2 regions of the Nocardia sp. NPDC003963 genome follow, and region 2 is predicted to be linked to the other one. Evidence: predicted binding sites of a transcription regulator. Region 2 holds the regulator's gene; the other holds the start of a gene.

Region 1 (9,755 bases), on a different contig from region 2:
CGCACGGCATCGTGCGCGGTTCAGCATTCCAGCGGTCCGAGAAAAATACAAGCACGCTTGCTTGATTTGGCGGCCGCATGAGCGCGCCACGGCCGATAGGTAGCGGCCGGGTCTCTACCAGCCGAAGAGGAGCAGATGCGTGGCACCGACCATCAGGCCGAGCGCGGCGCCGTGCAGGTACAGCAACCAGGCGTCCTGCTCGACCGAGGCGTAGAACATCTCCATGAACTCGCCGGGGGTCAGCAACTGCAATTTGCGGGCCGCGAACTCATCGATGTTCTCGGCCTGCTCCCGGATGAAATCGGCGTCCTCCACCAGCGCGGGCGCCAGCCCCACTGCCGCCCCCGCCGCGCCGACCTTCAGATTGTCGAACTGCTGCCGCCCGAACGCGGCCCGCACCACCGAGGTCGTGCGGCCGAGCTGCCGGTGGATCTCGTCGGAGATGAGCTGTTCGAGCAGCAGCCGGGTCTTGTCACCGTTGGGGCCGTTGAGCAACTCGTTGGACAGATTGGGCAGGGTCAGCACCTGATAGGCGAGGATATGTGCCAGATCGGTGGCCGCCTGCGGCTGCCGTTTCGCCAGCAACGCCTGTTTCCAGATGTACTTGTACCGGGGTTGTGGATCACCCGGGGTGAACACGACCCGTACCGCGATGATGTTCACCACGACGCCGATGAGGGCCGACGCGGCCAGCACGATCACCCAGGAGGGAACCCAGCCCCAGACCGGGATATCGGAGTGGATGTGCAGGTACAGGGCGAGCAGCAGGCCGAACGGGGCGCCGAGCAGACCGATCCGCACCATGAATTTCAGTTCCGGTGCCGCGATGGTGGTGGTGAGGTCCTTGAGGATCTCCGGATTCTCCTGGAGATACCGGATCACGAAACCTTTCACGTCGATGAGCTGATCGACGTTGTCACCGAGCGAATCGAACGCCCGGCTCGTGAGTTCCGGTAATTCCCGTTCCACCCGCTGGTAGATCAGTTGCCGCATCGCGCGGGGTACGGCATTCCACAGTTCGGGGTTCTCCCGGTTCATGACCTCGTCGACGATGCTCTTCACCTGTTTGCGGGCCAGCGCGGCCACATAGTCGGCGATACCGTCGAGGTCCAGTTCGTGGATGAAATCCCGGGGGCTGCCGATCCGCAGCAGTGCTTTGTCGACGCAGATACTCGCCATCTTCTCGGCGCGCGCCGGAATGAAACCCTGGAAACCCAGGCGGGACCCGTCCCCGGAAAAGGTCGGCAGTACCTGCACTCGCCGCGGTAGATACGGATACAGCACGTCGAGGCCGGGAATCCGGATACCGCGGAACAGCAGCGGCCAGAACAGCATGAGCACGCCGGTCCAGTTGGTGAGCCAACCGGCGGCCGCGCTGAATATCGGAAAACTGATCAGATCGACGACGAACTTGCTCTGGCCGGTGAGTTCTTCCCAATTGATCAACACTCCGGACGAGAGTGTGATCATCGCGCGCTCCCCTTGGCCGGATCGGTATTCGAGATGATCACATTGTCACCGGGCCGTCCCGGGTGTCAATCAGGGCTTCCCGGCCCATCACGCAGGTATGCCGCGGCGCGGAAATCCGGAATAGGGTGCCGACATGAGCAACCCCGAGACCTCGGTACTCCCCGCCTTCCTCGACGCCCTCGCCGGCGGGCGACTGGAAGTGATCGATCTGACCACTCCGCTGAGCAGTTCGACACCGGCCCTGCGCCTGCCGGAACCGTTCGCGAATCTGATCGATTTCAGTCTCGAGGAAGTCAGTGCCTACAACGAGCCGGGCCCGTTCTGGCGGCACAACAATATCCACACCGGGGAACATATCGGCACCCATCTCGACGCTCCGGTCCACTGGGTCACCGGGCGGGACGGGGACGATGTCTCGCAGATCCCGGTGCGCCGACTGATCGGACCGGCCGCGGTCCTGGACCTGACCGCCGCGGTCGCCGCCGATCCGGATCATCTGCTCACGATCGCTCATATCGAGGAATGGGAGCGGGAGTACGGCCGGTTGACCGCGGGGACCTGGCTGCTGCTGCGTACCGGCTGGGCGGCCCGCGGCGGTTCCGAGGCCGAATTCCTGAATGCCGACGACACCGGTTCCCATACGCCCGGGGTGGCGGTCGACTGTGCGCGCTGGCTGGCGACCGAGCGCGACATCACCGGGCTCGGGGTCGAAACCGTCGGGGTCGACGCCGGTCTGGCCGGTGGTTTCGATCCCGCGTTCCCGGTGCACCACTATTTCCTCGGCAACGACAAATACGGACTCACCTCGCTGCGCAACCTCGGCCGGCTGCCGGCCGTGGGCGCGATGCTGGTGGTGAGCCCGCTGCCGATCGTCGGCGGCACCGGGAGCCCGTCCCGGGTACTGGCGGTGCTCGATCGGGACGGCGCGGCATGACCTCCGGTGGTTCGCCGGAATACGCGCCGGCGTCCCCGGCTGCGGAACAGTCCGGCTACGGACCGTCTGTCGCCGATGTAGTCGGCGGGGTGCTGGCCGATCTGGGCGTCGGGCACTGTTTCGGTGTCGTGGGCAGCGGCAATTTCGTGATGACCAACGCGCTGCGCCGAGGCGGCGTCCCGTTCACGGCGGCCCGGCACGAAGGCGGCGCGGCGAGTATGGCCGACGCCTACACGCGGATGTCGGGCCGGGTCGGGGTGCTCACGCTGCACCAGGGCTGCGGGCTCACCAACGCCATGACCGGTATCGGCGAGGCCGCCAAGAGCCGTACGCCGATGATCGTGCTGGCCGCGGACAGCCCGGCGGCGGCGTTGCGGTCCAATTTCCGGGTCGATCAGGAAGCCCTGGCCCGCAGTGTGGGTGCCGTGAGTGAGCGGGTGTACTCGGCGCAGACCGCGGTCGCCGATGTGACCCGGGCGTTCCGGACAGCCCTGACCCGGCGCCGCACGGTGGTCCTCGACGTGGCGATCGATATCGCGGCCGGTCCCGGTACCGCGACCGGGCCGGTTGCGGTACCGGCGGCACCGGAGCGGGTCCGGCCCGGGGCCGCGGCGGTGGTGCAGCTGGCCGAGGCACTGCGCCGGGCTCGTACGCCGGTGTTCGTCGCGGGGCGGGGAGCGCGTCATGCCGGTCCCGCGATCGCCGCCCTCGCCGAGACCTGCGGAGCGTTGCTCGCCACCTCGGCCGTCGCGAACGGACTCTTCGCCGGTGACCGGTTCGCGCTCGGTATCTCCGGCGGCTTCTCGTCGCCGACCACCGCCGATCTGATCGCCGGCGCCGATCTCGTCGTCGGCTGGGGTTGCGCGTTGAATATGTGGACCATGCGGCACGGGCGGCTGATCGGCGCGGATACCACGGTCGTGCAGGTCGACGACGATATCGATGCCATCGGTGCGCATCGCCCGGTGGCCTTCGGGGTACTCGGTGACTGCGAACCGACCGCACGGGACGTACTCGACGAGTGGCGGCGAACCGGCGCGGAGCGGGTGGTCGGTTACCGCACGGCGGAGGTCGCGGCCCGGATCGCGCGTTCCGGCCGCTGGCAGGACGTGCCGGTGGCGGAGGCGGCGCCCGGCGACCGAATCGATCCCCGGGCGCTGACGATCGCGCTGGACGAGATTCTGCCCGCGCAGCGGATCGTCTCGATCGACTCCGGGAATTTCATGGGCTATCCCGCCACGCATCTGTCGGTGCCCGACGAGAACGGATTCTGTTTCACCCAGGCGTTCCAGTCGATCGGGCTGGGGCTCGGCACCGCCATCGGCGCGGCCTTCGCGCGGCCCGATCGGCTGCCCGTACTCGGTGCCGGCGACGGCGGGTTCCTGATGGCGGTCTCCGAACTGGAAACCGCTGTGCGCTGTGCGCTCCCGCTGGTGGTGATCGTCTACAACGATTCCGCCTACGGCGCCGAAGTCCATCATTTCGGTGATGCCGACCACGGGACGGTCACCTTCCCGGAAACCGATATCGCTGCCGTCGCGCGCGGTTTCGGGGCCACCGGGGTCACCGTCCGATCCGCCGCTGATCTCGCCGCGGTACGCGACTGGGTCGCGGACTACCGGAGTACGGGTCGGGCCGGGCCGCTGGTGATCGACGCGAAGATCACCAGTGACGGTGGCGCGTGGTGGCTCGCTGAGGCGTTCGCCGGCCACTGAGCCCGCCGACTCTCCATCGAATCGCTTCTACCAGGGCTTTCCCGGTCCGGAAATCCGCCGTGGGCGAACACTGGTACGAGGTGGAACAAAGGCGATACCGGTGAAGTTGAGTGGGAGTAGCTCAAGTATTGGAGGTTGTGTTCGTGACTACACCACTGAATCTTCCGGTGCTGTTCCTGACCGATCCCATCGTGCTCCCCGGGATGGTCGTGCCGATCGAACTGGACGAATCCGCGCAGGCGGCGATCGACGCAGCACAGGCCGCGAAGACCGGGACCGTACTGCTGGCCCCGCGCCTGACCGAGGGGTACGCCGCCTACGGCGTGATCGCCACGGTCGAACAGATCGGCCGGATGCGTGGCGGCGCGGCGGCCGCGGTCCTCAAAGCGGAACGGCGCGCGAAGATCGGGCACGGCGTCACCGGCCCCGGCGCCGCGCTGTGGGTGGAGGCCGAACCGGTCGAGACCCCCGCCGCCGACGGTCGCACACGTGAACTGGCCGACGAGTACAAGAAACTCGTCGTATCGGTCCTGCAGCGTCGCGAGGCGTGGCAGATGGTCGATGCGTTCAACCAGCTCACCGATCCGTCCGCCATCGCCGATACCGCCGGCTACGCCGCGTATCTCACCGATGAGCAGAAACGCGAACTGCTCGAGACCCCTGATGTGGCCCAGCGGCTGAACTTGCTGATCGACTGGACCCGGGCCCATATCGCCGAGGCCGAGGTCACCGAGAAGATCGGTGACGAGGTCCGCGAGAACATGGAGAAGAGCCAGCGCGAATTCCTGCTGCGCCAACAGCTCAACGCCATCCGTAAGGAATTGGGCGAAGACGAACCGGACGGCGCGGACGACTACCGCACCCGGGTGGAGCAGGCCGAACTGCCCGACAAGGTGCGTGAAACGGCACTGCGCGAGGTCGACCGGCTGGAACGGTCCAGCGATCAGAGCCCCGAGAGCGGCTGGATCCGGACCTGGCTGGATACCGTCCTGGAACTGCCGTGGCAGGTGAAGACCACCGATTCCACCGATGTGGCGGCGGCCCGGGCTGTGCTCGACGCCGACCACCACGGCCTGGACGAGGTGAAGGACCGGATGGTCGAGTACCTGGCCGTCCGGGCGCGGCGCGCGCAACGCGGCCTGGAGGTCGTGGGTGGACGAGGGTCCGGCGCGGTGCTGGTCCTCGCGGGTCCGCCCGGGGTCGGCAAGACCTCGCTGGGTGAATCGGTCGCCCGGGCTCTGGGCCGTGAATTCGTGCGGGTCGCCCTGGGCGGGGTGCGCGACGAAGCGGAGATCCGTGGACACCGGCGCACCTACGTGGGCGCCATGCCCGGCCGGATCGTGCGGGCGATCAAGGAAGCCGGATCGATGAACCCGGTCGTGCTGCTGGACGAGGTCGACAAGATCGGATCGGATTTCCGCGGCGATCCCGCGGCGGCCCTGCTCGAAGTGCTCGATCCCGCCCAGAACCACACCTTCCGCGATCACTATCTGGATATGGACCTGGACCTGTCCGATGTGCTGTTCCTGGCCACGGCCAATGTCATGGACACCATCCCCGGCCCGCTGCTGGACCGGATGGAAGTGATCACCGTCGACGGGTACACCGAGGACGACAAGGTCGCCATCGCCCGCGACTTCCTGCTGCCCCGGCAGCTGGAACGCAATGCGCTCACCGCGGCGGAGGTCGAGGTCACCGATGCGGCGCTGCGCGAGATCGCGGCCGACTACACCCGGGAAGCCGGTGTCCGGCAGCTGGAACGGCTGATCGCCAAGGCACTGCGGAAGGCGGCGACGCGACTGTCGGAGGTCGACGGGGCCGACGCGGCGCTGACCATCGATATCGGCGATCTGAAGGACTATCTCGGCCGACCGCGCTTCACTCCGGATTCGGCCGAACGTACCGCTGTGCCGGGGGTGGCGACCGGGCTCGCGGTCACCGGGCTCGGAGGTGATGTCCTCTACATCGAGGCCAATACCGCCGCGGGCGAACGCGCCCTGACACTGACCGGCCAGCTGGGCGATGTCATGAAGGAATCGGCGCAGATCGCGCTGACCTATGTGCGGTCGCATCTGGGCGAGATCGGTATCGAATCGGCGGTACTCGACGGCAATCTGCACGTCCACGTGCCCGCCGGAGCCGTGCCCAAGGACGGCCCGTCCGCGGGTGTCACCATGGTCACCGCGCTGGTATCGCTGGCACTGGGGCGCCCGGTGCGCTCCGATGTCGGAATGACCGGCGAGGTCACGCTGAACGGCCGGGTGCTGCCGATCGGCGGGGTGAAGCAGAAGCTGCTCGCCGCGCAACGGGCAGGGCTGAAGACGGTGTTCATCCCGGCCCGCAACGAGCCGGATCTGGACGACGTCCCCGCCGATGTGCTGGCCGATCTCGACGTCCGACCGGTGGGCGATGTCGGCGAGATCCTGGCCTACGCCATCGAACCGGTGCGCGAACCGGCCCTGGACGGCCCCGCTCTGGCGGCCAGCGCCTGATTTCACGGTCACGGGCCGCGGCAGCTCCCCGAAGGGCTGCCGCGGCCCTTTTCGTATCCAGCGGTTTCTTTCGGCCGATCCCGGCCCGGGCCCATCCGCGACGCCGTTCCACGCGAACTCCGTCCGGCAATGTTCGCGGTGCGGCCGCACAGGGGTCGTCCTGGCTGAAAGTGATGAGAATCCATGAAGAGCATGCGACGTGTTGTGCTTACGGCGGCGATCGTTTCGACCGCCGCGCTGCTGGGATCGACTGCGTGTTCCACCGACGCGACCAGTGATTCCGCAGCCCCGGCCACGAGCAGTCCGATGGCGAATCCGGAATCCCCGGCCGCCGGCGATCCGGCCGCCGGCCCGGTCGGTCCCGGTTGTGCCGATTACGCCGCCCAGGTGCCCGACGGGGCCGGTTCGGTCGGCGGTATGGCGCAGGACCCGGTGGCGGTGGCGGCCTCGAACAACCCGATGCTGAAGACACTGGTCCAGGCGGTATCGGGCGGGATCAACCCGCAGGTGAATCTGGTCGATACGCTCAACGGCGGCGAATTCACCGTCTTCGCTCCGGTCGATTCGGCGTTCGCCGCGATCGATCCGGCGACGTTGGAGAGTCTGAAGACCGATTCCGCCACGTTGACGAAGATCCTCACCTACCACGTCGTGCCCGGCCGGATCGAGCCCGCCGATATCGCCGGGAAGCACACCACGGTCGAGGGCGGAACCGTCGAGGTCACCCGGGACGGCGAGAACATCGAGGTCGGCGGCGCCTCGGTAATCTGCGGTGGAGTGCAGACCGCGAACGCCACGGTGTACATGATCGACCAGGTCCTCATGCCACCGGCCTGACGGTTTCCGGTGCGTGGCCGGTGCGGGTGCACCAGACTGTCGCCATGATGCGTTGTGTTCGGCACGGTGATCTGGACAACAACCCGGGAAACGGACCCATCCCGGCCGAAGGCTGCGGCGAACGCCTTGCCATGCAGTCGAGGGTGCGATCATGACGAAGGGGCCGGGGTCCGGCCCGATCCGGTTGGTCGATGCGGAGGCCGGCGATTCGGCGGCCTGCCCGGTTCGTACCGACGGGTACGACGACCGCGCCACGCAACGACGACTCGCCGACCTGCTGTTCGCGGCCGGCGACGGCGACCGGGAAGCGTTCACCCGGTTCTACCGGGAGACCAGTCCGCGCGTATTCGGGCTGGCCCGGCGGATCCTGCGCAATCCGGCCGCCGCCGAGGAAGCCACCCAGGAGGTATATCTCCAGGTCTGGTCCGCGGCGGCGCGCTACGACCCGGCCCGGTCGAGTGCCATCGGCTGGTTGATGATGATCACCCACCGGCGCGCTGTCGACCGGGTCCGGGCCGAGGAGTCGGCCACCGGAAGAGACATCGTCTACGGGCACACCCATCTGGGACGCGATCACGATATCGTCTCCGAAACGGTGGATCAGCGCCTCGACGAGCAGGCGGTCCGCGACTGTCTCGAGGTGCTGACCTCCACTCAGCGTGAGGCGGTCGCCCTCGCCTACTACAGCGGGCGTACCTACCGCGAGGTGGCCGACCACCTCGAGTCTCCGCTACCCACGATCAAGAGCCGCATCCGTGACGGTCTGAAGCGGCTCCAGAACTGCCTGGCAGGGGTTGTCTCCGATGCCTGATACCGCACCACCCGATCCGCCGGAGAACGGCGGCGGCCTACTCGACCTGGCGGTTCCGTACGCGCTCGACGCGGTGGCCGCCGCCGAGGGCCAGGAGATCGATCGGCGTCTGCACGCCGCCGATCCCGCGACGGTCCGTGCTTTCGAAGACACCGTCCGGGATGTGCGGGAAGCGATGGCGGTGCTGTCGATTCTCGATGCCCAGATGCCCCCGGCCCGGGTCGAGGCCCGGATTCTCGCGTCCCTCGAGCACACGCCGGGTGCCCGGTCCGCGGTACGCCGGCCGGCCCGCACCGATTCACCGCCCGATGAGCCGATCGGCTCGACCGGGACCGCGCCGGCCGCTCCGGAAGCCGGGCCCGGCGCCGGAACCACCGACGAGCTCGCCCGCGCCCGCGACCACAGGCGGGCACTGTCGCGCAGGTGGACAGTGCTGGGGGCGGCGGCCGCGGTAGTGGTCGCGATCGGTATCGCGGTCGGAGTGGGCGTGGTCGCGCAACGTGGCGACGAACCGGCCGGGTCGGTGACCGCGCAGGACGTGCTGGCCCAGCCGGACGCCCGGATCACCAGCACCCGGATCGGCGCCGACGGTATTCTCACCGTCCACGTATCCGATTCGTTGAGCGCGGCCACCGTATCCTTCGACGCGACGCCCGCGCCTCCGCCCGGCAGCGACTATCAGATGTGGCTGATCGATGCGAGCGGCACCCCGCGTTCGGCCGGTGTGATGGACGAACTTCCGGGTGCGAGCGATCCGTTCGTCACCGAGATCACCGGTTCGGATCAGCTGGCGATCACAGTGGAACCCGACGGCGGGTCACCCGCGCCCACCAGCGCTCCACTGGTGGCGGTCGCGCTGGGCTGAGTCGCGCCGGTACCGGGCGTAGCCGGTCGGCCCGCTCCGTGGCTTCGATCGCGGGGCGGGCACGGCCGATGAACTCCGGCGTTTCCGAGCTGCTCGGTACGGCCGTCTTCCGCCCCGGGGCCAGGAGTGACACCATCCGCAGAGGGTGATGTTACGAATTCCCGGCGCCGGGGCGCCCGCGCCGGCGGATGAACGAGGACGCTGATGCAGAACACGACGAGTTCGGCCGGTTCCACGGGGCCGGATCAGCAGGAACGGCACACCATCGGGTGGTTCGCGGCCGGTCTGAGCGGTCTGCTGGCCGCAGCGGTCGTTCTCGGAGTCGGTGAGCTGGCCGCCGCCCTGATCGCCCCGGAGGCCTCCCCGTTCGTGGCCACCGGGGCGACCGTGGTGGACCACACACCGGAGGGGCTGCGTGAGTTCGCGATCCAGCGGTTCGGTACCCACGACAAGCTCGTGCTGTTCCTGACCATGGGTGCGGTGATGGTGGTCCTCGCCGTGGCGGCCGGATTACTGGAACGGCGCCGGCGCTACGGCAGTGCTCTGCTGGCCGGGCTCGCGATCATCGTCTGTATCGCCGTACTGCAGCGGCCGAACGCGTCCGCGGCGTTCGCCGTGCCGATACTGCTCG
Region 2 (9,755 bases):
TCGGGGATACTGGTCGGGTGACGGACCGCCGGTAACGGCCGGTCCCTCCGGGTCGGAATTCAGGGAAAGGAAGCTCCACGCCGTGGATGCGCGTTCGGCAGCGCTGGTCCGCGCCAATTTCCAGTCGGTGGTCGATGCGCCGAGTGGACCCGAGCGGTTGGTCAGCGCGTTTTACGGTCACCTGTTCGCGGAGAACCCGCGGCTGCGAGAACTGTTCCCGCCCGCAATGGATATGCAGGCGAAGAGAGTGGTCACCGCTGTCCAGTACATGCTCGATCACCTCGAGGACTGGGATCGCGCCCAGAAATTCCTCGAACAGCTGGCCCGCGACCATCGCAAATACGGCGTCGAGGCCTCGCACTACGACCAGGCCGGCCCCGCGCTCTACGCCGCCTTCCAGACCTACAACGGCCCGTACTGGACCAGAGAACTCGCCGAGGGATGGCGTGATGTCTGCCTGCTCATCTCCGCCGCCATGGCCATAGGCGCCAATTCCGATGATTCGCCGCCCTACTGGGAGGCCACCGTCGTCGGACACCGGCACGTCCTCGAAGATCTGGCCATCGTCCGGCTCCAGTCCGACGATCCGATCCCCTACCTGGCCGGCCAGTACGTCCCCATCTCCGTACCGCAGCGCCCGCGGATGTGGCGTTATCTCTCACCCGCCATCCCGTCGAACCCGTACGGCGAGATCGAATTCCACGTCCGCAAAGTACGCGGTGGCTGGGTGAGCCCGTCCATCGTCAGCGAGACCAAAGTCGGCGACCGCTGGCTCATCGGCGGACCGCTCGGCGGCCTGCAGGTGGATTCCGACAGCGGCCGCGATGTGCTGATGATCGGATCGGGCACCGGAGTCGCGCCGCTGCGCGCCCAGCTGATCGAGATGGGCCGGCGCGGTATCAACCCCCGGGTGCACTTCTTCATCGGCGGCGTCTACCCGTGCGACCTGTACGACGTGGAGAACATGTGGCAGCTCTCGCAGAGCAACCCGTGGCTCACCGTCGTCCCGGTCTGCGAGCACAAGACGAACCCGTGGTGGTACCCGCACCCCACCGAGGACGCGCCGTACGGAATGCACCGGCGCCTGGTCGGCAACCTCGGCGCCGTGGTGGCCAGTTTCGGCGCATGGGAGGATCGGCAGATCCAGATCGCCGGTTCGGCGAAGATGATCGCCGATACCCGGCGGGCACTGCTCGCGGTCGGCACTCCGGAGGAGATCATCAGCACCGATCCGGTCTGATCGGTATCGGCACATCGAGCACCGGGCGGCGACCGCCCGGCCCACCCTGTCGGATGAGTGAGGCATGACCAACGACCCGAGCGCGTCCCCCGGCCATTCGTCCCAGCGGTCGTACTGGCTGGCCGATGTCGTCGAACACCACCGGCTGCGCCACGATACGGCCGTGGTCCGGTTGATCGGCGAATATGTACCGTTCCTCGCCGGGCAGTCCGTGCAGGTGGAGGTCCCGCAGTTCCCGGGCATGCGGCGCCGGTTCTCCCCCGCGCTGCCGCCCTCGCTGGACGGCAAGCTCGAATTCCACGTACGCACGGTGGCGGGCGGCTGGTGCAGCGCCGGAATCGTCGCCGATACCGCGCCCGGGGATCGATGGAAGCTCTCGGCGCCCGAGGGCCTGTTCACCGTAGACCCCGAAGGCGACGAGGTGGTGATGATCGCGGGCGGCACCGGCCTGGCCCCACTACGAGCTCAGATCCTGGAACTGGCCCGGCACCCGGACCCGCCCACCACCTACCTGTTCTTCGGTGGTTCCGCACCGCGCGACCTGTACGCCGCCGATATGCTCGTCCTGCTGGCCGCCGACCTGCCCTGGCTCACCGTGGTACCGGTGGTGGAGCGCCTCGACGACCCGTCCTGGCCCGATAAATGGCACGAAAGCCACCGGGTGGACATAGGTTTCGACGACGACGACCTGCTGCAGGGCACCCTCGCGGACGTGGTCGGCTCCTACGGTTCGTTCAACCGGCACCAGGTCCTGGTCTGCGGTTCACCCGCGATGACCAGGTCCACGGTGGAACGTCTGCTCGACGCCGGCACCCCGGCCGAGCGGATCCAGTTCGAAGGAGCCTGAACCGCCGGAGGCGACACCATCAACACCGTCGGGGCCCGCCCCCGTTCTGGAGCGACAGAGCGAAGCGACCGATCGCCGGAGTCGAGAACCCGAGCCGACAGACCCGGACCCGATGCCGAAGGCGAGGCGACCACAAAGGCGGGGCCCGCCCCGGTTCTGGAGCGACAGAGCGAAGGAGCGCAGCGACTGAGCGCCGGAGTGAAGAACCGGGGTTGATAGGGCCCCGCCCCGCGGCGCCGGAGGCGCCGCCATAAACACAGTCAACGCTGCCGCCGGTTACGCGGCTGCCACACCACCAGCGCGGTATTGCGCTGCGGTGGAATCAGTTCCGGCCGGTAGTCCGGCCGGGCCCGCTCCCGTTCCAGCGCGGCGGTCAGTTCCACCAACCGCTGCTGGAGTTCGGTCACCTGGTTGGTGAGTTCGATGATCCGTTTGATCCCGGCGAGATTGACGCCCTCGTCCTGGGACAGCCGCTGCACCTCGCGCAGCAGCTCGACGTCCCGTTCCGAATAGCGCCGGCCGCCGCCCGAAGTACGCTGCGGCGTCACCAGTCCCAGCCGGTCGTAGGTGCGCAGCGTCTGCGCGTGCATACCGGCCAGCTGGGCGGCCACCGAAATCACGAAATATTCAGTGCTCGATTGGCGCGCGGACCCCGCCTCGGGCCCTCGTTTCGGCTCCATCAGGCACCTGCCCATCCCGCTCTCGGATCGAACCCGCTGGCCTTCTCCGCCTCCTGTAGCGCGCGCAGCGCCGCAACGGCATCGTCGTCCAGCTTCGGCGGCACGGCGACCTTCACGGTGACCAGCAGATCACCGGCTCCGCCACCACGTTTGGGCACTCCGCGGCCGCGCACCCGCAGGATGCGGCCGTCCGCGGTACCCGGTGGCACCTTCACGCCGACCCGGCCCTCCAGAGTGGGCACCGATACGGTCGTACCGAGCACCAATTCACTGTAGCTGACCGGTAATGCCAGGGTGAGGTCGTCGCCGGCCCGGCCGAAGACCTTGTCCTGGCTCACGTGCACCGTGACGAACAGGTCACCCGAGGGCGCGCCGCGCAGGCCCGCCTCGCCCTGTCCGGCGAGCCGGATCCGTTGCCCGTCCGCGATACCCGGTGGGATCCGGACGTTGATGGTGCGGGTGCGGTTCTGGATACCGCTGCCGTGGCAGTCCACGCACGGGTCGTCGATGAGGGACCCGGTACCGCGGCATTCGTCGCACGGTTCGCTGAATCCGAACGCGCCCTGGTTGCGGCTCACCACGCCACTGCCGTTGCAGATCGGGCACACCCGCGGACTGGTCCCCGGTTTGGCGCCGCTGCCGTGGCAGGTGGTGCACGGTGACGGGCTGGTCAGGTACAGCGGCACCGTGACGCCCTTGGCCGCCTCGCGGAATCCGAGTGTCGTCTCGGCCTCCACATCGGCACCCCGCCGGGGGCGGCTCCCGGCGCGTGTGGCACCACCGCCCCGGTTGAACAGGCCACCGAACAGATCACCGAGTCCGCCGTCGGCGCCACCGCCACCGGCTTGGCCGAAGATATCGCCCAGATCGAAACTCTGGGAGAACCCACCGCCGGCGCCCGGGGTGAATCCGCCGCCCCGGCCGTACCCGCCGCCGGAGAAAAGCCGGCGGGTCTCGTCGTACTCGGCGCGTTTGGCCGGATCCGACAGCACCGTATGCGCCTCGCTGACCGCCTTGAACCGTTCTTCGGCCTTGGCGTCACCGGGGTTTGCGTCCGGGTGCAGATCACGGGCGAGTTTGCGATACGCCTTCTTGATCTCTTCGGTGGACGCGCCGGCGGAGACACCCAGCTCCTTGTAGAAGTCCTTCTCGATCCACTCCCGCTGGCTCACCGGGCATCTCCTCCTCTCGGTCCTGTTCCGCGGCCCGTCCGGGCCGCTGTGTGGTCGTACTTTCCTACCGCCTCCGGGCCCGTCGCGCGCGCCGCGACGGGCGCGCGGCTGCCCCGGATCACTCCGTGGGCGCGCCGCGCCACCCGATCCGTGGCTCTCGCCGCGGAGTCGCTACTTGTCCGAGCCGGCATCAGCATCCGATGCCTCCGCCCGGGCGGTTTCCGCGGTGGCGGTATCGGGGCCGGCCCCGAGATCGCCCACCCCGTCGGTGACCCCGACCAGCGCATGCCGCAGCACCCGCTCGCCGAAGCGATATCCCTTGCGCATCACCACGCCGATCACCGGATCGTGTCCGGAGCCCTCGTGCTGAACCGCTTCGTGCAGGTTCGGGTCGAACGGCTCACCCTCGGACCCGAATTCCTCGAGGCCCTGTTTGCGCAGTGCCTCGATCAGCTTGTCGGCCACCGAGCGCAGCGGCCCGGATTCCAGGTCGCCGTGCGCTTTGGCGCGATCCAGATCGTCGAGGACACCGAGCAGTTCGGTGACCACGCCGGCCTTGGCGGAATCGATCGCGGTCTTGCGGTCGCGTTCGACCCGACGCCGGTAGTTGGTGTACTCGGCGGTCAGCCGCTGCAGATCTGCGGTGCGCTCGGCGAGTTCGTCGGAGCCACCGGCCGGAGCGTCGGCGGGCGCCGCCTCGACACCGTCACCGTCGAGGCCGGCCTGCGGCGCCTGGGGGGCTACGCCCTCCTCGGCCCCGGCCGGGGCGGCGCCGTTGGCCGCCCCGGCCTGATCCCGTACCTCACCGGTCTCCGGATCGATCTTGCGCTTGTCGACGAAGCTGACCGGCTCCGTTGGCTCTCCCGCGTTTCCTGTGTTTCCCGAATTCGTCACTTCTTCTCCGTGTCGACCGGCTCGTCCACGACCTCGGCGTCGACCACCTGGTCGTCACCGGCATCCGCACCCGCGGCCCCGTTACCGGCGGCCGCGCCTTCGGAAGCCTGGGCCTCGTAGATGGCCTGACCCAGCGCCTGCGATTCGGTGGCCAGCTTCTCCACCGCGGCCTTCACCGCAGCGGTATCGGTGCCCTCGAGCGCGGTCTTCGCCTCGGCGATCGCGGCCTCGACCTTGGACTTCACATCCGCCGGAACCTTGTCCTCGTTGTCCTTGATGAACTTCTCGGTCTGGTGTACCAGCGATTCGGCCTGGTTGCGGGTCTCGGCTTCCTCCCGGCGCGCCTTGTCTTCGGCGGCGTGGGCTTCGGCGTCCTTGACCATCCGGTCGATCTCCTCCTTGGACAGACCGGAGCCGTCCTGGATCTTGATCGTGTTCTCTTTACCGGTGCCCTTGTCCTTGGCCGTCACGTGCACGATGCCGTTGGCGTCGATATCGAAGGTGACCTCGATCTGCGGCACCCCGCGCGGGGCCGGCGGGATCCCGGTCAGCTCGAAGGAGCCGAGCAGCTTGTTGTGCGCGGCGATCTCGCGCTCACCCTGGAACACCTGGATCTGCACCGACGGCTGGTTGTCGTTGGCCGTGGTGAAGGTTTCCGAACGCTTGGTCGGGATGGTGGTGTTGCGCTCGATGAGGTTGGTCATCACGCCGCCCTTGGTCTCGATACCCAGCGACAGCGGGGTCACATCGAGCAGCAGGACGTCCTTGACCTCGCCCTTGAGCACACCGGCCTGCAGGGCGGCGCCGACGGCGACGACCTCGTCCGGGTTCACGCCCTTGTTGGGCTCCTTGCCACCGGTCAGTTCCTTGACCAGTTCGGAGACCGCGGGCATCCGGGTGGAACCACCGACGAGCACGACATGGTCGATATCGGCGACCTTGATGCCGGCGTCCTTGACCACGGACTGGAACGGCGCGCGGGTGCGGTCGAGCAGGTCCGAGGTGATCTTCTGGAATTCGGCGCGGGTCAGCTGCTCGTCGAGGAACAGCGGGTTCTTGTCCGCGTCGACGGTGATGTAGGGCAGGTTGATCGAGGTGCTCTGCGAGGAGCTCAGCTCGATCTTGGCCTTCTCGGCGGCCTCACGCAGCCGCTGCATGGCCATCTTGTCCTTGGTCAGGTCGATACCCGAGCTGGACTTGAACTTGTCGACCAGCCATTTCACGACCCGCTCGTCCCAGTCGTCGCCACCGAGGTGGTTGTCACCGGAGGTCGCGCGGACCTCGACGACACCCTCGCCGATCTCCAGCAGCGAAACGTCGAAGGTACCGCCACCGAGGTCGAAGACCAGGATGGTCTGTTCCTTGTCGCCCTTGTCCAGGCCGTAGGCCAGGGCGGCGGCGGTGGGTTCGTTGACGATGCGCAGGACGTTGAGCCCGGCGATCTGACCGGCTTCCTTGGTGGCCTGACGCTGGGCGTCCTCGAAGTAGGCGGGGACGGTGATCACCGCGTCGGTGATCTCCTCGCCCAGATAGGACTCGGCATCGCGCTTCAGCTTCATCAGCGTGCGCGCGCTGATCTCCTGCGAGGTGTACTTCTTGCCGTCGATCTCCACGGTCCAGTCGGTGCCGATATGCCGTTTCACCGAGCGGATCGTGCGGTCGACGTTGGTCACGGCCTGGTTCTTGGCAGGCTGGCCGACCAGCACCTCTCCGTTCTTCGCGAACGCGACGACCGAGGGCGTGGTGCGCGAACCCTCCGAGTTGGCGACGACGACCGGTTCACCGCCTTCGAGAACGGCGACGACCGAGTTCGTGGTCCCGAGGTCGATTCCGACCGCACGAGCCATTTGTGTTTCCTCCTCGTTTTCGACTGCTTGTGTCTGTCCGGGCTTGTGCCCATGGCGCCGCGGGTCCAGTGGACCCACCGCGTGGACCAGCCCCAGGCAGAACATAGAGCACGGTCCCAGCAATACTGAGCGTGGTCGGCTCAATCCTGCCCCGCTTCACAGGGGCCGTCAAGTCAAACTTGAGCCGACATCACTCAACATTGTCGATCAGCTCAACTCCCCCACCCGGCGAAGTATTCCCGCCCCCGCACACACCGGGCACTCGCACCATTGTTCCCTGCACCCATCACCACGAACCGAGTCGGTGCAACATCGTGATCCGGTCGTGCCGCACCCGGCACCGGCCCGCCGAGGTCCGTCGCGGATCAGCCGCCCGCCCCGGAAGCCGACTGCGGATCCCCACCCGCCGCTCATCGGCGCTATTGTCAATGCTCCGCCCATGGTGACCCGGCACCCCGCGTCGCGGGCCGGTGCCGCGCGGCGAACCCGTACCGTGGTTTTTGGATGAGGAAGTCGAAGCGAGGATCCGAGAATGGCCACTGGGGTGGGCCTGCACATCGCCGAATACGCGTGCACCGCGGCCGTCGTCGACGACGACGGGGATCCGCACTTCATCCTCCGTGAGCCGGTACTGCATATGTCCGAGGAGGGCGACGCGGTACTCGGTGGAGCCGTGGCCCCACCCGGGCACACCCATACGATCACCGGTTTCGTCGCCGCCGTGGGCGATCCGGCGGGCGTCGTCGTGGACGACGGCGAGGCCTACCGCGGGGAAGACCTGCTCGCCACCGCCCTTTTCTGCCTGATCAACCTCACCGCCGACCATCTCAACGGTCCCGCCGAGTTCTATGCCACCCATCCCGCCGGCTGGCCGCCCGCACAGGTCCTCGCCCTGCGCGGGGCCCTCGATTATCTGGGCCTGAAATCGGTGGCCCTGGTCGGCGAGGACGAACTCCCGGCGCGGCCCGCCGGTCTCACTCCGGCCGAGACCGCCCGGTATTTCGCCGAGAGCGCGGGCCGGGCCGCGCTGGCGATCGTCCTGGAGACCCCGGCCGGGGCGACCCCGCCGGACCCCACCACCGCGCAGAACTCCGCGCTCGACACGATCGTCATGCCCAAACTCCGCGACGGCGACTCGGCGGCCAACAAGGCGTACTCCGCGATGGTCCCCGCCATGGATCCCGAGGCCACCTACGGCGGCCCCAGCCTCGCGGCCATCGCCGCCGGACTGAGCCCCGCCGCCGAGCCCGCGACCGGCGCACGTCCCGCGACCGGTACCGCGGCGGCACTCTCCGCCACTGCCGCAGCGAAACCCGCGGTGCGGAAAGCGGCCGCACCTCGCCGGGACAAGAGCCACGGCGGCGCCCGGCGCACCGCCGCGCTGGTCGCGGCCGCCGCGATCGGTGGCCTGCTGATCGGCGCCCTCGGCGTGACCGCGATCCTGCGGCCCGGTGCGGCCGAACCGGGCGATCCGGTCACCACATCGACCAGCGAAGCACCTCCGGCCCCGCCCCCCGCCGAACCGCAACCGGTCGCCCCGCTCCCCGACCCCTCGGCCTACACCCCGGAACCGACCTACGATCCGGAACCGACCTACACCGAAGAACCGACGGTCGCCCCACCCCCTCCGGTCACCCCCACCGAGACCATTCCGGAATACACCACGGTCCCGCCGACCACCACCGGCGAACCCACCGGACCGACGCTCACCGAGCCGACCACGGAAACCGAAACGACGACCACCCGGACCCGTCCGCGGTTCTTTCCTTTCCCGGTTCCGTTCCAGACCGAAGACCCCGAAGTGGACCTTCCCGACACCGGATCCAAAGAAGGTGGACAAGAAGAAGCCAGATAGCGTTTTGTGCCTTAGAGTGATCCGCTGACCGGAGTTATCCCGGCCACCCCGGCAACCCGGTCGAAGCTCGAGCAAACCTGTGCGCCAACGGATTCGATTCCGGAGGATTCGACGCTCCTGGCCACGGATTATCTGGCACACAGTGCCGACGAAGGGACTTCATGCGCAAGTCGGTGGCGCGTCGCGCCGCGGTCAAAGCTGCCGTTATCGGTTCGACCGTTCTCCTGGCTCCCCTGTTCGGTGCGACCGCGGCGACCGCCGCACCCGCACCGGAACAGCTCAGAGCCGAGGACCTTCCGGCCGAACTGGTCCAAGCGCTGTCCCGCGATCTGAATATGACCCCGACCGAATACCTGGACCGCGCCGCGCGCGCCCAGCAGCTGCAGACCTACGCGGCCGAATTCCGGTCCGAGCGGCCCGATGTCTTCGCCGGTGCCTGGATCACCCCGGAGGGCAAGCCCACCGTCGCCGTGACCTCGCCGGACGCGGCCAAGGTCGCCAGCGACGACGGATACACGACCCGCCTGGCCCCGGTTTCGGCGGCCGCGCTGGAAACCTCGCTGACGCAGATGAATCAGTGGGTCGCCGCACAGCCCCGCGATATCTCCCAGGTGATCAATTCGATCGCCATCGACTTCCTCAACAGTCAGCTGATCGTCAACGTCGCCAATACGCCACTGGCGCATGTGCTCAATCTGCCCACCCTCATCGCCAACATCAAGGTCGTCCTTTCGCCGGAAGGCGGTGGCCCGGTCGAACACCGGCCGATGGGTGGCGATACCTATATCAGCGCCCCCGGCCCGCTCGACGACGCGGAGCTGAAGGCGGTGGACGTCTGCTCGTTCGGATTCAACAGCGTCGATTCCGCGGGTAACGCGCTGAATATCAGTGCCGGGCACTGCAATCCCAATATCGACAAAGGTGACGAAAAGGCCGCCGTGTACGGCCCGAATATTCGCAATATCCCGGCGAGCCCGCAGCTCGGCACGTTCGTCCAATCGGAACTGGGCGGACCCAGCACGCTGGACTATTCGGTGATCCAGCTGAACGAGCGCGCGGTGGGCGCCGGTATGGATCAGCCCTCGGTACGCGGCGCCAACGGCACCACCCTGACCATCACCGGTACCGCGGATCCGGTGGTCGGTGCCCCGGTTTGCAAATCCGGCCAGTCGTCCACCTTCACCTGCGGCTTCGTGGTCGCCGACCGGGTCGAGACCCAG

Evidence for each region. The regulator HspR, encoded in region 2, represses chaperone genes until heat shock. The targets are predictions, from matches to a motif close to ANNTGAGTNNNNNNNACTCANNT.
Region 1: the regulator HspR is predicted to act here: its motif matches at 4,224-4,246, upstream of lon (endopeptidase La).

Annotation. Positions count from the first base shown of each region.
Region 1 covers NZ_JBSGIP010000029.1:32,323-42,077, forward strand. The annotation lists gene ACWEWT_RS28795 (hypothetical protein) at 115-1,470, opposite strand; gene ACWEWT_RS28800 (cyclase family protein) at 1,604-2,404, shown strand; gene ACWEWT_RS28805 (thiamine pyrophosphate-binding protein) at 2,401-4,119, shown strand; gene lon (endopeptidase La) at 4,323-6,611, shown strand; gene ACWEWT_RS28815 (fasciclin domain-containing protein) at 6,795-7,448, shown strand; gene sigK (ECF RNA polymerase sigma factor SigK) at 7,600-8,259, shown strand; gene ACWEWT_RS28825 (anti-sigma factor) at 8,252-9,124, shown strand; gene ACWEWT_RS28830 (molybdopterin-dependent oxidoreductase) at 9,329-9,755, shown strand, end outside.
Region 2 covers NZ_JBSGIP010000015.1:8,412-18,166, forward strand. The annotation lists gene ACWEWT_RS22540 (globin domain-containing protein) at 83-1,240, shown strand; gene ACWEWT_RS22545 (FAD-binding oxidoreductase) at 1,305-2,087, shown strand; gene ACWEWT_RS22550 (heat shock protein transcriptional repressor HspR) at 2,348-2,767, opposite strand; gene dnaJ (molecular chaperone DnaJ) at 2,767-3,939, opposite strand; gene grpE (nucleotide exchange factor GrpE) at 4,111-4,833, opposite strand; gene dnaK (molecular chaperone DnaK) at 4,830-6,680, opposite strand; gene ACWEWT_RS22570 (hypothetical protein) at 7,213-8,535, shown strand; gene ACWEWT_RS22575 (S1 family peptidase) at 8,697-9,755, shown strand, end outside.